DNA from 2 places in the Rothia sp. HMSC069C03 genome. Region 2 is predicted to be linked to the other one. Evidence: predicted binding sites of a transcription regulator. Region 2 holds the regulator's gene; the other holds the start of a gene.
The links. Region 2 encodes LexA, which represses DNA repair genes until DNA is damaged. Its sites were predicted from a motif close to TCGAACANNTGTTCGA; they were not measured.
Positions count from the first base shown of each region.

Region 1: a site for LexA is predicted at 1,241-1,256, ahead of recA (recombinase RecA). Genes of this name have one in related genera too.

Region 1 is NZ_KZ627121.1:75,369-78,786, forward strand. It holds gene HMPREF2779_RS00655 (CinA family protein) at 1-5, shown strand, start outside; gene HMPREF2779_RS00660 (helix-turn-helix domain-containing protein) at 290-697, shown strand; gene HMPREF2779_RS00665 (DUF3046 domain-containing protein) at 865-1,086, shown strand; gene recA (recombinase RecA) at 1,477-2,580, shown strand; gene HMPREF2779_RS00675 (regulatory protein RecX) at 2,804-3,418, shown strand, end outside.
Region 2 is NZ_KZ627118.1:21,300-24,717, reverse strand. It holds gene HMPREF2779_RS00325 (ATP-dependent DNA helicase) at 1-1,225, shown strand, start outside; gene lexA (transcriptional repressor LexA) at 1,484-2,158, opposite strand; gene HMPREF2779_RS00315 (LysM peptidoglycan-binding domain-containing protein) at 2,965-3,418, shown strand, end outside.

The DNA of each region.
Region 1 (3,418 bases), on a different contig from region 2:
CGTAGCGTGCTAAGGGCTGGAGTGGGCTGGGCTGTGCGGTGCCTGGAACGGCTGTGTAGTCGTCTGTGCGGCGCCTACCTAAAAAAATTTACGGTTCAAATATATTCACAGGGTTCTTTCAGCTCCGCAGGAATAAAGGCATAGGTTCGCCTGTTTGAATAGATACAAGCCATAAGAAGAGGACGAAAATGGCGGGGCTCCTAGCTCACGCTCCAAAAATCAGTTAGGCTTAACTCTGTACAGTCCCGCAGGTCGGGAATACCTACTCAAGAAAGTGATATAGAAGCTCATGGCTAAGCAACGCGTATCGATTAATGGCATTACTAAGTGGAAGGAAATCGAGGAGACCCCCCGACAGGTCGCCCCGGTCGTTGAGGAAGCTAAGGTTGTTCCCCTGCGACAGGCAATCGGTGAGGTTCTTCGCGATGTTCGCCAGCGTCAGGGTCGCACCCTGCGCGAGGTTTCCCAGCGTGCCCGTGTTTCCCTCGGTTACCTGAGCGAAGTTGAGCGCGGTCAGAAGGAAGCTTCCTCCGAACTGCTGGCGTGGATTTGCCAGGCTCTGGACATCCCGATGTCCCAGATGCTGCGTGAGGTTGCCGACCGTATGGCGGTTCTCGAGGGCGTTCAGATTCCGGATACTGTTCCGGCTGAGATGTCTGAGCAGTACAAGAGCGATTACTACATTCTCTCGAAGTAACGCGAGGCGGCACATGCCGCACTAAACGTGAAGCGATGCCGTGCATCCCCGTAAGGTGGGTGTGCGGCATCGCTTATTCTCGGGTTTGTTCTGGGTTTATTCTCGGGCGAGATGCGGGCGATGTGACGAATTATGAAGCGAACTAGCGGCGAAATGGAGGAGTGCTTGTGAAGCTGAGCGAATTTTGGGCGTGCATGGAGTATGAGTTCGGTGCCGGGTATGCGCCGGTGCTGGCGCGTGATTTGGTGCTGGGCTCGTTGGGCCATGTGACCGCTGCGGAGGCGCTGGACCAGGGCGTTAACCCGAAGGATGTGTGGCTTGCAATCTGTGAGGAGCAGGAGATTCCGCAGGAGCGCCGCCTGGGTCCCGATAAAGAGCCGTTGCACTAGTCGGTGAGTCTGGCGCTTTCTCGAGTAGGGGCGGGGCCTGCCGTTTGTTCGAGTGCTAGCGCCTGCGCGGGAGGTATTTTCGAATAATTAGCCGATAATCCGGGGTTTTTCGAAAATATATGCCGAAACCCTATCCGATTTATTCGAAACTGGGTCGTAATTTTGTTCGACTCGTGCTAGACTTTTCCACATCAGGAATTTTTTGGAAAAATCTTCAAAGTTTTCCACAGATTTTAAAAAATGGCCTTATCCTGTCAGGCTGTGACCCTAGAGTAGTCTCAGAAGGAACCGGTAGGCCAAAACCTTCAAGGTCTCGATTACGAGTCCCACCGATTCCGAAGAAACATTACTCCCGTCAACCACTGACAACACAAAGAACGAGGTACTACCGTGGCTAAGAACACCAAGTCTCAGAGCGTAGCTCGCGTTCCCGAAGAGGGTCGCGCCAAGGCACTTGAAGCCGTGATGGCACAGATCGACAAGAACTACGGCAAGGGTGCAGTCATGCGCCTGGGCGATAAGGAAATCACCAAGACCGAGGTTATCTCCACCGGCGCTATCGCCCTGGATGCCGCTCTGGGTATTGGCGGTCTGCCCCGCGGCCGCGTCATCGAGATTTACGGTCCCGAGTCCTCCGGTAAGACCACCGTTGCGCTGCACGCTGTAGCGAACGTTCAGAAGGCAGGCGGCGTGGCAGCGTTCATCGACGCCGAGCATGCGCTGGACCCGATTTACGCGGCTAAGCTGGGCGTGGACATTGACCAGCTGCTGGTCTCTCAGCCCGACACCGGTGAGCAGGCGCTGGAAATCATGGACATGCTGGTTGGTTCCGGCGCCGTTGATATCGTGGTCGTCGACTCCGTCGCCGCGCTGGTACCCCGCGCCGAAATTGAAGGCGACATGGGTGACTCCCACGTGGGTCTGCAGGCTCGCCTCATGAGCCAGGCGCTGCGTAAGATTACCGGCCGCCTCTCCGCAACCGGCACCACCGCAATTTTCATCAACCAGCTGCGTGAGAAGATTGGTGTCTTCTTCGGCTCTCCCGAAACCACCACCGGTGGTAAGGCGCTGAAGTTCTATGCTTCGGTCCGTATCGACATCCGCCGCATTGAGACCCTCAAGGACGGCGCTAACCCGATCGGTAACCGCACCCGCGCCAAGATCGTGAAGAACAAGATGGCTCCGCCCTTCAAGCAGGCTGAGTTCGACATCCTCTACGGTGAGGGCATCTCCGTTGAGGGCGGCATCCTGGACCTGGCGGTGGAGAACGACATCGTTAAGAAGTCCGGCGCATGGTTCACCTACGATGGTGAGCAGCTGGGCCAGGGCCGCGAGAACGTTCGTAAGCTGCTCAAGGACAACCCCGAGCTCACCGAGGAACTGCAGTACAAGGTTCTGGTGAAGCTGGGCATTATTGAGGAAGAAGCTGACGAGCAGGCAACTGCTGAGTCCGAGGGTAACGACCCGCTGGACGAGCTGGCTGAGGAGTTCTAAACCGGCCCGTGTAGCTTCTTGCTAACGCCACGACTGATTGCCGTGTGCTGTGCATTCCGCACGGTGCACGGCAATCTGTCGTTAACGGGAGCCCGTTAACGGGCGCGCATTAAGGGGAGTATCGGGGGTGCGGAGACAACGCCTCGTTACAATGGGGGAGCGCCGTATAGCCGGGCGCACGGGCCATCAAGCGAGCCAATACAGGGGAGAGGAGGAACTGAACATGACGGAACAGCGCATGACGGAACAGAACGGCCATGAAGAGCGCGAACGAAACAGCGCGCGTGACGGCGACGCCGGTTTTGCGGCGCTGGATGCGACCGAGCCGCACTTCGGTTCCTCAGCTCTGCAGGGGTCAGCCTTCCAGGGCTCTGCTTTCGAGGATTCTGCATTCCAGGACTCTGCATTCTCTGCGCCTGTTTCCTTTGAACCCGTTACTTCTTTTGAGCCCGCTATTTCCTTTGAAGCTACTGGTTCGTTTGAATCTACCGCCCCACCGATTGAGGTAGGTGGCTTCGAGGCGCTCAATTTTGAGGAGCCCGCGTCCCTGGCGGAGCCCACCCTCAGCTGGGAGGCGCCTCCTCCTGTTGCGCCTCCTGCTGTTAAAGAACCCCCGTATGAGGACGAGCCCCCATACCCTGACGAGCCTACCTACGAGGACGAACCTGTGTATCCGGCAGAGCCTTTGTACCCTGAAACAGAGTACGCGGGGGAATACTGGGTATCCTCGGACGAAGCAGCACCCGCAGAAGCGGTAGCGGAGAAGCTTGGGGGTCAAGAACCCTCACCCCAAAAAACCAAGCCGAAAGCGCGGCAGGCTGAAAAGCCCGCGCCCAAG
Region 2 (3,418 bases):
TGCCGTGTCTGGTTCTTTGACGGTTGCGATGGTTCGCCGTGCGGCACGTAGCGTGAAGAAGCATTCGAAGGCTGATTCCGGCGCACTGGAAATGGCAGCCGGCATCCTGGAGACCGCGTTCGAGGGTCTTGCCGAGGGCCTGCTGAAGGGCCTGGACGGTCGCCTTTTAACCGCTATTTCTGCGGTCAATGATGCCGCCCGCACCGCCCTGTCCGATACGAAGCCGGATGGTCAGGATGTTGACGCCGGCCTGCAGATGGCACGCTCGCGTGTCTCTGAGGTGCACGATATGAGTAGCCGCATTCTGGAGGCTTCGGGCGAGCAGGACGTGCTGTGGATTTCTCGTCAGGGTGGCTGGGAGAATGGCCGCTACGTTGCTGCTTCCGATACCGACCCGGCGACCCTGAACATCGCCCCGTTGAGCGTCGGTTTGCAGCTGCGTGACGGTCTATTTGCTGACCGCACCGTGATTCTGACGAGCGCAACCCTGACGGTGGGTGACTCTTTTGACGTTGCAGCCGCCGCCCTGGGACTGCAGGGCGAGGGCGCGCCGCGCTGGACGAGCATCGACGTGGGTTCGCCTTTCGACTACCGCAAGCAGGGCATCATGTATGTTGCCGGGGATTTGAAACCTCCGGGATTTGGTGTGCATGAGGGTCAGCTGGAGCGTCTGCGTGAGCTGTGCGAGGCGTCGGAGGGCGGTGCCCTGGGCCTGTTCTCCTCGAAGCGTGCCGCCGAGCGTGCCGCCGAGTACATGCGTGAGCATAGCGACCTGAACGTTCTTCTGCAGGGTGAGTCTTCACTCAAGGCCCTGGTGGAGGAGTTCAGCGAGGACGTTGACTCATGCCTGTTCGGAACGATGAGCCTGTGGCAGGGCGTGGACGTTCCCGGTGACTCTTGCCGCCTGGTGGTGATGGACCGCATTCCGTTCCCGCGCCCGGATGACCCGATTGCGCAGGCTCGTACGGAGGCGGTGAACCGTCACCGCGGTAACGGCTTTATGGCGGTTTCTGCTCACCACGCGGCGATTCGCATGGCGCAGGGCGCCGGTCGCCTAATCCGTTCGGTGTCTGACCGCGGCGTGGTGGCTGTGCTGGATTCTCGCGTGGCGACTAAACGCTACGGCGGTTTCTTAATGAAGGCGATGCCGCCGATGTGGTCGACGCAGAATAAGGCCGCGGTGACCGATGCGCTGGCTCGGCTTTCGGCGAGTATTGAGCGTTAGATCGGGTAAGAAGATCTATCCTGGCAGCGCCGCGCTCTGATTTAGGAATATCCGCTGTGGAAAAAGCCGCTTTGGAAATATCCGCTTTGGACATATAGAAATCACCCCGGTGATACGTGAACGTTCACGTATCACCGGGGTGATTTCTATATAGAGCTAAAAGCCTCGCGGCTATGTCTTTTAGAAGCTGTGTTGTTTATAGCAACGTTGTTTAAAGCAGCTTCTTTGAGAAGCTGTGCTGTTTAGAACCCGCGTCTTCTAGAGACTGCGCAGCACGGAGACAACCTTACCCATGACGGTTGCACGGTCGCCCATAATCGGCTCGTAGTTGGAGTTGCGCGGCATGAGCCAGGTATGGCCGTCGACCTGACGGAACACCTTCACGGTTGCTTCATCGTCAAGTAGAGCGGCAACGATATCGCCATTGTCAGCGGTGTGCTGCTCGCGGACGACCACCCAGTCGCCATCGCAAATCGCGGCGTCAATCATGGAATCACCCTTGACCTTGAGCATGAACAGCTTGCCGCTACCGACCAGCTGGCGGGGCAGGGCGAGCACATCCTCCACGGACTGCTCGGCGGTAATGGGGCCGCCCGCTGCAATTCGTCCAACCAGGGGAACGGGTACGAGGTCTTCATCGCCGACTTCGAAGTTCGGCAGCTCGGGCAGGGAAGAGGAAGCACTACCGTGGATGCCGACGCCGTTCTCATCCAGCACCTCAATGGCGCGGGGGAGCTTGGGATCGCGGCGAATGTAGCCCATGGTCTCGAGGCGACCGAGCTGGTGAGTGACCGAGGACAGGGACGCAAGACCCACCATGTCACCAATCTGGCGCATGGACGGCGGGTAACCCTTTTGTTCAATCTCGGTGCGGATCGCGTCAAGAATCTTCTGCTGGCGCGCGGTCAGCGCCGGACGGGGTGCTGTTGCCATTTCTTTTCCTTCGGTCTGTACTCCGGCCTTTGTAATCGGGTCGGGGCACGGATGGGTGCTTCACACGTTTTCTGGTGGTGTCCTAAAAAATTTTTTTTGGTTCTGCCGAAATGGGTCTTATCTCGTCAGGGGGTAGAGGAATTCTATCCGTGCCGGAGCGATACGCAGGCAACGAGTATGCGCCTCCGCCCTATAAAACTCAGCCAGCAGCACCTGCATTCGATACAGAACCAAGCTGTAACGGGTACAGAAACCTGCTGTGAGTAGGACTCATCAGGAGCGTGTGGAACGTCTCTTGACACCAGTGTAGAACACTACACCGAAAAACTCAAACAAATATTCTAGATTTTTTCTTCGAAACTCGAAGAAATTTTTAGTACATCTCTGCTAGACTTTAGAACAAGAGTTCGTATATACTCTTGAATCTCTCCTGAAGTCCAGGATTTAACGGGTGAATGTTCGAAAAATATTCGAAGATTCAACCCGGAGTCTTCCAGGAGGGGAGAGTGAATGAGTGTTCGAATGTATTCGAATCCTCTGCCTCTCTTCGCATGTTCTACCCCGGATGCTCTAGGGAGCATCTGGCGAAGAGAGCGCAGGGGATGGGGCTCCGGGGTAACCCAGTGCAGCCTGGTGCACCCGACGCTCTGACCTAACTAGAGAATAGCTACCCAATAGTTATCGCCTAACAATCACCACTCCATAGTTATCACTCAACTAGGACCTCTGAGCGGGTATCGCTCGGCATTGCTAGACCCGCGGGGGGGGGGTAACCCCGGGGGGCGAGCTGAGAGAAAGGAACCACAATGACTACTGCAGCACCTATTGCTTCTCGTGGCACTTCTGCGCACCTTCCGGCAGGTTTGGTGGTACTTCACCCCGCCCGCACTGCGTCCGCCAGCACCGTGTCCGCCCGCACCGTGCAGGGGCGTTCTCGTGTGCCTGCGTCTTCGCAGTCTGTTCGCTCTTCTCGTGCGGCTCATGCACCCCGTCCTGCGCAGGTGGCTCAGCCCGCCCACGCTCCCGCCGTTTCTGCTCAGACATCTTCTGCGGCGCAGGCACCTGGCGTGAAGAGTGCTCTTCTGGCTAAGGGCGGCGAGCTTCTGCGCGCGGTTCCCGCTTCTATTCGTCGTCTTGGCACTGTGCGCGGTTTTCTGAAGGGTCTGCCTCTGCTGACTTTGGCGGCGCTGATTGTGCTCGGTGCTATTAGCTTCTTTAGCCCGGCGGCTTCAGCCTCCGTGGAGAACGCTTCGGTGACTC